Regions from separate parts of the Pantoea alhagi genome, predicted to be linked through region 1. Evidence: riboswitches for the same ligand, from Rfam matches in the RefSeq annotation. Region 1 holds a riboswitch; each other region holds the start of a gene.
What was found. A riboswitch is a leader RNA that binds a small molecule or an ion and turns the genes downstream of it on or off. The one in region 1 is predicted to bind thiamine pyrophosphate.
Positions count from the first base shown of each region.

Region 2: it holds a riboswitch for thiamine pyrophosphate, as region 1 does, so the genes downstream of both, thiM (hydroxyethylthiazole kinase) here and thiC (phosphomethylpyrimidine synthase ThiC) in region 1, are expected to answer to the same signal.
Region 3: it holds a riboswitch for thiamine pyrophosphate, as region 1 does, so the genes downstream of both, thiB (thiamine ABC transporter substrate binding subunit) here and thiC (phosphomethylpyrimidine synthase ThiC) in region 1, are expected to answer to the same signal.

Region 1 covers NZ_CP019706.1:1,903,967-1,907,240, reverse strand. The annotation lists gene nudC (NAD(+) diphosphatase) at 1-427, opposite strand, end outside; gene rsd (sigma D regulator) at 565-1,071, shown strand; TPP riboswitch at 1,445-1,544, shown strand; gene thiC (phosphomethylpyrimidine synthase ThiC) at 1,629-3,274, shown strand, end outside.
Region 2 covers NZ_CP019706.1:3,059,311-3,062,584, forward strand. The annotation lists gene B1H58_RS14260 (transketolase family protein) at 1-409, shown strand, start outside; gene B1H58_RS14265 (GFA family protein) at 557-979, shown strand; gene B1H58_RS14270 (GNAT family N-acetyltransferase) at 1,072-1,581, opposite strand; TPP riboswitch at 1,848-1,944, shown strand; gene thiM (hydroxyethylthiazole kinase) at 1,977-2,768, shown strand; gene thiD (bifunctional hydroxymethylpyrimidine kinase/phosphomethylpyrimidine kinase) at 2,765-3,274, shown strand, end outside.
Region 3 covers NZ_CP019706.1:767,997-771,270, forward strand. The annotation lists gene sgrR (HTH-type transcriptional regulator SgrR) at 187-1,848, shown strand; TPP riboswitch at 1,886-1,988, shown strand; gene thiB (thiamine ABC transporter substrate binding subunit) at 2,034-3,020, shown strand; gene thiP (thiamine/thiamine pyrophosphate ABC transporter permease ThiP) at 2,996-3,274, shown strand, end outside.

The DNA of each region.
Region 1 (3,274 bases):
GCAAAATTTTATCGTCACGCCGGATGGCGACAATAATGCAGGGAGCGATTTGCGGATAGTAACGCTGTCGGCAATGGCCGCAGAGGCAGGCATTTTCACGACTGCTGAGATGCATTTCATGACCGCAGTAGCCGCAATAACGATGTGAACGAATAAACTCAGCCAGCTGTACGCCGCGACCTGCCAACTGAAACAGCCCGCTATCGATATCGATAATTTGTCGTATCGATCCCATCTGATCGTGACGGTTCTCACGGATCAACCAGACCGGGTCGCCCTGCCATTCGCCGATAATCGCGCCCTGCGATCCCACCAGACCACAATTTTCTGCCGTACCGTACGGTAATTCACCGTTTGGCAACCAAATTTTTTGTTCGTGGCTGACAACCCACCAGCCAGCGTCTACGCTTTTGATCGCACGTTCCATAAAAAAGTCATCCTTTGCTTCAGCACTTTTGTGACTGGGGCCGTAATTATTCTTAAAAGTGGAACGGATACGGGACACAGCCTCTGTACTGATGTTAAGTATAAGTAGCGGTAAGACTATAACTCACGGAGACAAACATGCTTAACCAGTTAGACGTTCTGACCGAGCGCGTAGGTGGCAGTAATGAACTGGTAGACCTTTGGCTTAATGCGCGCAGGCAGCTTTTGGTTGCTTATTATCAGGTTGTTGGCATCAAACCGAACAAAGAGTCTCTCACCGCCCTTGATGAAAAGGCGCTCGACAATTTTTGTCAGAATCTGGTGGACTATCTTTCTACCGGCCATTTCAATGTTTATGAACGCATTATCGAAGAGATGACTGGCGACAGCCCGTTGCTGGCTGCTGCACAAATCTATCCTGCGCTGCAGGGTAATACTGAACAAATCATGCAGCTTTACGATACCCATTTTGAAGCAGCTATCGATCATGATAACTGCATGGAGTTCCAGCAGGCGCTATCTGAAGTGGGCGAAGCGCTGGAAGCGCGCTTCACGCTGGAAGATAAACTGATCCAACTGGCCTTTGAGAACAATTTAGCTGCGCTGGCTGCGGCTAACGATCAGGCGCTGGCACGTCCGGCGTAACCGTTAATCATTTTTTATACCCTAAATAATTCGCGTTGCGGGCAGGCAGCGACGCAGTGAGTCCCCAGGAGCTTACACCGGTAAGTGACTGGGGTGAGCGAGGAAAGCCAACGCACCAGCAACGTGAAGTATGACGGGTATACCCTAAATAATTCGCGTTGCGGGCAGGTAGCGACGCAGTGAGTCCCCAGAAGCTTACACCGGTAAGTGACTGGGGCGAGCGAGGAAAGCCAACGCACCAGCAACGTGAAGTATGACGGGTATACCTCTTGTAGTTTTGCCAACGCCCCTTTATGCTGAAGGGGCTTTTTTATAACCTTGTCGCAACATAACGCGTGCGAGGTGTCGCCAGCAGCCTGTCTGCAGCGCGATTTTCTTCTTGTCGGAGTGCCTTTTAGGCTGAGACCGTTAATTCGGGATCCGCGGAACCTGATCAGGTTAGAACCTGCGAAGGGAACAAGAGTACAGATCATCTCACGGCGTCAATCCGTATTGACGCCGTGTCGTTACTCCTTCCGAGCTCCGGACAAGCAATGTTCCTTTATCTGGAGTTTGCTATGTCTGCTAAACCAAACCGTCGTGAACAGCGCGCCCAGGCGCAACAATTTATTGCCTCTCTGCAGGGAACCGCATTTCCTAATTCAAAGCGTATCTGGATCCAGGGCAGCCGCCCCGACATTCGCGTACCGATGCGTGAAATCCAGTTGAGCCCAACGTTGATCGGCGGTGATAAAACCGCGCCAGTCTATGAAGATAACGAGCCGGTTCCGGTTTACGATACGGCTGGCCCGTATGGCGATCCCGAAGCAACTATCGATGTGCACAAGGGGTTGCCGCGCCTGCGCAGCGCCTGGATTGAGCAACGTGCTGATACCGAACAGACAGAACTTAGCTCCAGCTACAGCCAGCTGCGCCTGAAAGATGAAGGGCTTGATCATTTGCGCTTTGATAACCTGCCGCGTCCGCGCCGCGCGCAAGCTGGCCGCCGTGTTACCCAACTGCACTATGCCCGTCAGGGTATCATCACGCCGGAAATGGAATTTATCGCCCTGCGGGAAAACATGGGCCGCGAACGTATTCGTAGCGAAGTTCTGCTCCAGCAGCATCCTGGCCACAGCTTTGGCGCTCAGCTGCCGGAAAACATCACACCGGAATTTGTGCGCCAGGAGGTTGCCGCAGGCCGCGCGATTATCCCTGCCAATATCAACCATCCCGAAGCAGAGCCAATGATTATTGGCCGTAACTTTTTGGTTAAGGTGAATGCCAATATCGGCAACTCTGCCGTCAGCTCCTCTATTGAAGAAGAGGTTGAAAAGCTGGTTTGGTCCACCCGCTGGGGCGCGGATACCGTGATGGATCTCTCTACCGGACGTTATATTCATGAAACGCGCGAATGGATCTTGCGTAACAGCCCGGTGCCGATTGGTACGGTTCCAATTTATCAGGCACTGGAAAAGGTCAACGGCATTGCGGAAAACCTGACCTGGGAACTGTTCCGCGATACCCTGCTGGAGCAGGCGGAACAGGGCGTGGACTATTTTACTATCCACGCGGGGGTGCTGTTGCGCTATGTGCCAATGACGGCAAAACGTCTGACCGGTATCGTTTCGCGCGGCGGCTCGATTATGGCTAAGTGGTGCCTCTCCCATCATCAGGAGAGCTTTCTGTATGAGCACTTCCGCGAAATCTGTGAAATTTGTGCCGCCTATGATGTTTCTCTGTCGCTGGGCGATGGGCTACGTCCCGGCTCGATCCAGGATGCCAATGATGAAGCGCAGTTTGCCGAACTGCATACGCTGGGCGAGCTGACCAAAATTGCCTGGGAGTATGACGTTCAGGTGATGATTGAAGGACCGGGACATGTGCCAATGCAGATGATCCGACGCAATATGACCGAGCAGCTGGAGCACTGCCACGAAGCGCCTTTTTACACGCTCGGCCCGTTGACCACCGATATCGCCCCCGGCTATGACCATTTCACCTCCGGTATCGGCGCCGCCATGATTGGCTGGTTTGGCTGTGCGATGCTCTGCTACGTCACGCCGAAAGAGCATCTGGGCCTGCCGAATAAAGAGGATGTTAAGCAAGGCCTGATTACCTATAAGATCGCCGCACACGCCGCCGATCTGGCGAAAGGTCATCCCGGCGCGCAGATCCGCGATAACGCCATGTCAAAAGCGCGTTTTGAATTCCGTTGGGAAGA
Region 2 (3,274 bases), 1.2 Mb from region 1:
CCCGGGGGCAATCGATCTCCTGCGCGACGGTAACGATATTGCGCTGGTGGCGATGGGATCGACGGTTCATGAGGCGGTTGACGCCGCCTCGCGGCTTGCTGACCAGGGGATCACCACCCGTGTGATCAACGTTCCTTCCATCAGGCCGCTGGATCGTGAGGCGCTTAGCGAGAGTTTGCGCGGAATGGATAGGGTGATAAGCGTTGAGGAACATAACGTTAACGGCGGCGTCGGCAGCATTGTGGCCGAGGTACTGGCCGAATATGGTCATGGCGCGAAACTAAAACGGCTTGGCATTGCGGATGGAGACTATGCAATTGCCGCCGACCGTAAAGACATGCGCGCCTGGCACGGTATTGATGCAGCGGGCATTGTGCAACAGGCATTGAATATGATGAATCACGCGTAAACGCTACCAAAAATTAAACTGTTATGCATTGATATATATAAGCTAATGTAATGCCTGGAGAATGCCAGACGTATGCTGACAGGGGTGAGAGGTCAGGGGGAATACGCTGGCAGTCAGTAAACAATAGCCGGTATGGAGTGCATTTTAATGGATGGTTCATGTCTGTGTGGCAGCGTAGGGTTTAGATTAGTCGTCCCGCCGAAGGCATTTTATCGCTGTCACTGTTCACTCTGTCGCAAGCAAACGGGAGTTGGCTTTAATCTGGCAACGCTGGTTAAGCTGGAAAACTTTGCCTGGATAAAGGGTGAGGGCGCGATCAAAAGCTGGACAAAACCAGGCGGTTACCGCACCGATTTTTGTTCGGCGTGTGGCTCAACGGTTCCTAATATCTTAAGGGGAATGCCTTACGTATGGATCCCTGTAGGCTTGCTGGATGAGGATACAAATATTCCCTGCATCGCTGATTACTGCACGGATGATGCAAAGTCCTGGGATACAACCCGTTCAGAGAGGAATCACAGCGGCCCGGTAGCGTCACTGGATGCTCTTTTGCGATTGCTTGAGGTGTAGGAAAGAAAAGATGCGGCGTAACGCGCAGCACACCCGCGCTTTTCGCCGCTGACCGCCATTTATTGTTGAGTGCCCTGAAAACCAACCCGACATCAATAGAAGAGTTGCATCGCAACACGGCGTTGCGGGTTTAATCCTGATGCGACTTCCGCTGTGAGCAATTCTCTCAGACGGGGCTGAATGACCTTACCTTCGGCGATTTGAAACCCAAGCGAGGCGTAAAAAGGAGCATTAAATGGCGCATAGCGATCGGTTGTCAGCGAGGCACCCGTTAAGCCACGCCGCTTCCCTTCTGAAAGAAGCGCATTCATTAATTGTCGGCCAATCCCCCGACGCTGCCAGGTTGGATGGACATCAGCTTCGGCGATATGTAGCCAGTTATCAACAATAAAGGCACCGGCGAACCCGACCGGAATTTCTCCTGAAGCAAAGGCAGCGAGCAGCAACCCTTCATGCAATAGCTTGCTGAATTCTTCAATACTGCCTGCGGCAGGCGATCCGGCAACGGCACCTTCGTTGCGTAACGTTTCAAACGATGCTAATTCAATAGATTGTAGCGCGGCTAAGTGCTCAGCTCGCGCAGATCCGATCAAGATATTCATGACATGAGGGCAGCCTGGCATCCTGTGATATTGCTATCTGACACAGCCGGATAGCCCGTTGCAGTTTGTGGTTTTGTTACAGATCATGGTGAATAAAATAGTGTCAGGCCCATGGTTGTTCTCGCATTAGTTAGTGGCTTTTCACAGTCTGCGGCAAGTATCATTTATGCCTCTTCCTGTACTGATTTTAAAACTTGTTTCTCCTTGTTCCCACTGGCATTATCCTTAACAGGTCTGAACAAGACGCTAATTACAACCCATTGATTTTAAATGACTCGGGGTGCCCTTCTTTGTGAAGGCTGAGAAATACCCGTATTACCTGATCTGGATAATGCCAGCGTAGGGAAGTCAGATGCCTGGCCGGCATTGCTTCCTGAACGTCGGCCAGGAGCATTATGAAACAGCCTGACCTGCCTGATAACGCGCTTGTTGCGCACTCTCTCTCCCTGTTCCGCCAGCGTGCGCCGCTGATCCACTGCATGACTAACGATGTGGTGCAATCCTTTACCGCTAACGTCTTGCTGGCGCTTCACGCGTCGCCCGCGATGGTTATCGATGCCGAAGAAGCCGCGCAGTTTAGCGCTATCTCCGATGCGCTGCTGATTAACGTCGGGACGCTGACCCAGCCGCGCGCCGCAGCCATGCTGGCGGCAGTCAACGCCGCTAACGCCGCCAGCACGCCCTGGACGCTCGATCCGGTAGCGGTAGGGGCGCTGCGCTTGCGTAGCGAATTCTGCCAGCAACTGCTGACGCTGCAGCCCGCAGCGATTCGTGGCAACGCCTCTGAAATTCTCGCGCTGGCGCTACAGCAGGGCGGCGGACGCGGCGTGGATACGCAGCACCCGACGGAATCAGCGCTTTCTGCTGCCCGGCAGCTGGCCCGGCGCTATGCCACCATCGTTGCCATTACCGGCGAGGTGGATTACGTCACCGATGGCGAGCGCACGCTGCGCATTCCAGGCGGCTCGCCTCTGATGACGCGCGTGGTTGGCACCGGCTGCGCGCTTTCGGCGGTAGTGGCTGGCTTTGCGGCGCTGCCGGGCGATCGGCTGCTGCATGTTGCCAGCGCCTGCCAGATTATCTCCTGCGTCGGTGCTCAGGCGGCAGCTTCAACAAGCGGGCCGGGCAGCTTTATCCCGGCCTTTCTTGACGGACTCTGGAACCTGAATGAGGAGGCGCTGGCATGATCCGCATTAACGCATTAACCATTGCCGGTACCGATCCCAGCGGCGGCGCAGGTATCCAGGCCGATCTGAAAACCTTTTCTGCGCTGGGCGCTTATGGCACCAGCGTGATCACGGCGTTGGTAGCGCAAAATACCTGCGGCGTGCAGTCGGTTTACCGTATCGAACCTGACTTTGTTGCCGCACAGCTGGATTCAGTATTAAGCGATGTGCGTATTGATAGCGCCAAAATCGGCATGCTGGCGGAGAGCGATATTGTCGAAGCGGTCGCGGAAAGGCTTCGCCACGCCGCCATTCCCTGGGTGGTACTGGATACGGTGATGCTGGCGAAAAGCGGCGATGCGCTGTTGTCAACGCAGGCGGTAGAGACGCTGCGCCAGCAGTTGTTGCCGCAGGTGTCATTGATTACGCCTAACCTGCCGGAGGCGGCGGCGCTGCTGGAAACGCATCATGCGCGCGATGAGGCGGAAATGAAGCAGCAGGGCAGAGCGCTGCTGGCGCTGGGCTGC
Region 3 (3,274 bases), 1.1 Mb from region 1:
TGGCGGTGTAATTGCACTCTACTCAGATGTAATAGCGGGGCGAGAGTTCCACAATATCGAACAGGCCCCGCCAGGATAAAAGTACGCCAGCCAATAAGGCTGCCTCCCGCACTTTTATCTGCCGTTATTATCGCCATAATAAGGGAACGGAAAAACTACCCAATCCTTTAACAGAGTTCCCCTTTTATGCCTTCATCACGCCTGCAACATCATTTTATTCGTCTGTGGCAGAGCTGTAACGGCCAGACGCAGGAAACCACGCTGCAACTACTGGCGCAACAGATGCACTGCTCGCGTCGCCATATGCGTAACCTGCTAAATGCGATGCAGGCTGAAGGCTGGCTGCGCTGGGAGCCAGAGGCAGGACGTGGCAAACGTTCACAGCTGCATTTTTACGCCACCGGGCTGGCGCTTCGACAGCAACGCGCCGAAGAGCTGCTGGAGCAGGATCGCATTGAACAGCTGGTGCAGTTGGTTGGCGATAAAAACCAGGCGCGACAGATGATCACCTCGCGCCTGGGACGCAGCTTTCGTCAGGGCAAACATATTCTGCGCATTCCCTATTATCGTCCGCTGCTTAACCTGCTGCCCGGCTCGCCGCTGCGTCGTTCGGAAACCCATCTGGCGCGGCAGATTTTCAGCAGTCTGCTACGCATAAATGAGGAAAACGGGGAACTGGAACCGGATATTGCCCACCACTGGCAGTGCCTTTCACCACAGCACTGGCGTTTTTATTTGCGTCCCGCTATTCAGTTTCATCATGGCCGCGAGCTGGATATGACGGATGTGATCCTTAGCCTGCAGCGTCTGACGTCACAGCCGCTCTTCTCCCACTTAAGCGCGATTGAATCACCTACGGCCTGGACGCTGGATATTCACCTTAGTCAGCCCGATCGCTGGCTGCCGTGGCTGTTAGGCAGCGCCAGCGCAATGATCCTGCCCAGAGAGTGGCCAGAGCTGCCCAACTATAGCCGCCAGCCGATCGGTACCGGCCCCTATTCAGTGGTGCAGAACCAGCAGTCGCAACTTAAGATACAGGCGTTTGATGACTATTTCGGCTATCGCGCCCTGATTGATGAGGTCAACATCTGGGTACTGCCTGAAATCAGTGAAGAGCTGGTTTACGCAGGCGTTAAACTACAGGGCGGCAATGAGGATGAGAAATCGGAAGAGAGCCGGCTTGAGGAAGGCTGCTACTTTTTACTGTTCGATCAGCGTTCGGAAAAAGGGCGCGATCGGCAGTTACGCCGTTGGGTCAGCACCCTGCTAAACACCATAACGCTGCTGAACAACGCAAGCGCCGGTTATCAGCGCTACTGGTTTCCCGCCTGGGGATTGCTGCCGCGCTGGCATCATCGCCCGCAACAGCACACGCTTGACAAACCGGAAGGGCTGACTGAACTGACGCTGACCTGGTATAGCGATCATATTGAACATCAGGGCATTGCCAGGCTGCTGGAGCCATTGCTGGCGGCGCAGGGGGTCCGCCTGATTACGCAGGAGATCGATTACGCCAGCTGGTATCACGGCACGGCGAAAAGCGATCTCTGGCTGGGCAGCGTTAACTTTACCCTGCCGCTGAAGTTTTCCGTTTTTGCCCTGCTGTATGAACTGCCGCTGTTACATCACTGCATCGATATTGACTGGCAGGCTGATGCCGGACGCTGGCGTCGGCAGGAACTTTCGCTGGCGGAATGGTGTCAGGCGCTGGTAAATAACCATCACCTGCATCCGTTGTTTCATCACTGGCTGCTGCTGGAAGGTGAGCGCAGTATGCGCGGTGTGCGGATGAATACGCTGGGCTGGTTTGATTTTAAGTCTGCATGGTTCGCGCCGCCGGAAACCTGATGCTTTCGTTAACTCACCGAAAACACTACACTAACAGCCGTTCTCAACGGGGTGTGGAAAACAACAAACTTTCCACTGAGAGAAACCCGTCGAACCTGATCCGGTTAATACCGGCGTAGGGATTTGAGATGCGGTATCCCCTCAGATCATGCGCCCTGTTATTTTTCCTCCTCAAGGAGCGCAACGTGTTGAAAAAATTTTTGCCCGTTCTGCTGTTGCTGTCTGCCCCGGTTTTGGCTGCCAGACCCACGTTAACCGTTTATACCTATGACTCCTTCGCTGCTGAATGGGGCCCTGGCCCGGCGGTAAAGAAAGCATTTGAAGCGCAATGCGGCTGCGAACTGAAGTTTGTCGCACTGGAAGATGGCGTGTCGCTGCTGAATCGTCTGCGTATGGAAGGTAAAAACAGCAAGGCTGATGTGGTGCTTGGGCTGGATAATAACCTGATTCAGGCGGCGGAACAGTCCGGTCTGTTTACGCCCGGCAACGTCGATACTGCCAGCCTGACGCTGCCGGACGGCTGGCATAACCGCACTTTTATTCCCTATGACTACGGCTATTTCGCCTTTGTATACGATAAAAACAAGCTGAAAAATCCGCCGCAAAGCCTGAAAGAGCTGGTTGAGAGCGATCAACCGTGGCGGGTGATCTATGAAGATCCGCGTACCAGCACGCCGGGCCTCGGCCTGCTGCTGTGGATGCAAAAAGTGTACGGTGACGATGCCCCGCAGGCGTGGCAGAAGCTGGCGAAGAAAACCGTTACCGTTACCAAAGGCTGGAGCGAAGCCTACGGTCTGTTTTTGAAAGGCGAAGGCGACCTGGTACTGAGCTACACCACCTCTCCGGCTTATCACCTGATCGCCGAGAAAAAGGATCACTATGCGGCGGCGAATTTTGCTGAAGGGCATTACCTGCAGGTTGAAGTTGCGGCGCAGCTGAAAAACAGCAGCCATCCGCAACTGGCGCAGCAGTTCATGCAATTTATAATCAGTGAACCGTTCCAGCAGACGATCCCCACCGGCAACTGGATGTATCCGGTAACCAAAACCGCCCTGCCCGACGGTTTCAACACGCTGACGGTGCCGAAAACCGCGCTGGAGTTTACGCCTCAACAGGTTGCGCAGCAGCGCGCTGAATGGATTAATACATGGCAACGCGCCGTCAGCCGCTGATCCCCGGCTGGCTGTGGCCTGGCCTGCTAACCGCCACGCTGCTGGTTACCGTGGCGCTGCTGGCCTTTGGCGCGCTGTGGTTTAACGCGCCGGAGAGCGACTGGCGCAGCCTGCTGCAGGATAGCTATCTGCGGCATGTGGTTGCGTTTTCATTCTGGCAGGCGCTGCTTTCTGCACTTTTGTCAGTGGTTCCGGCGATTCCGCTGGCGCGGGCGCTCTGGCGGCGGCGTTTCCCTGGTCGTCAGCTGCTGCTG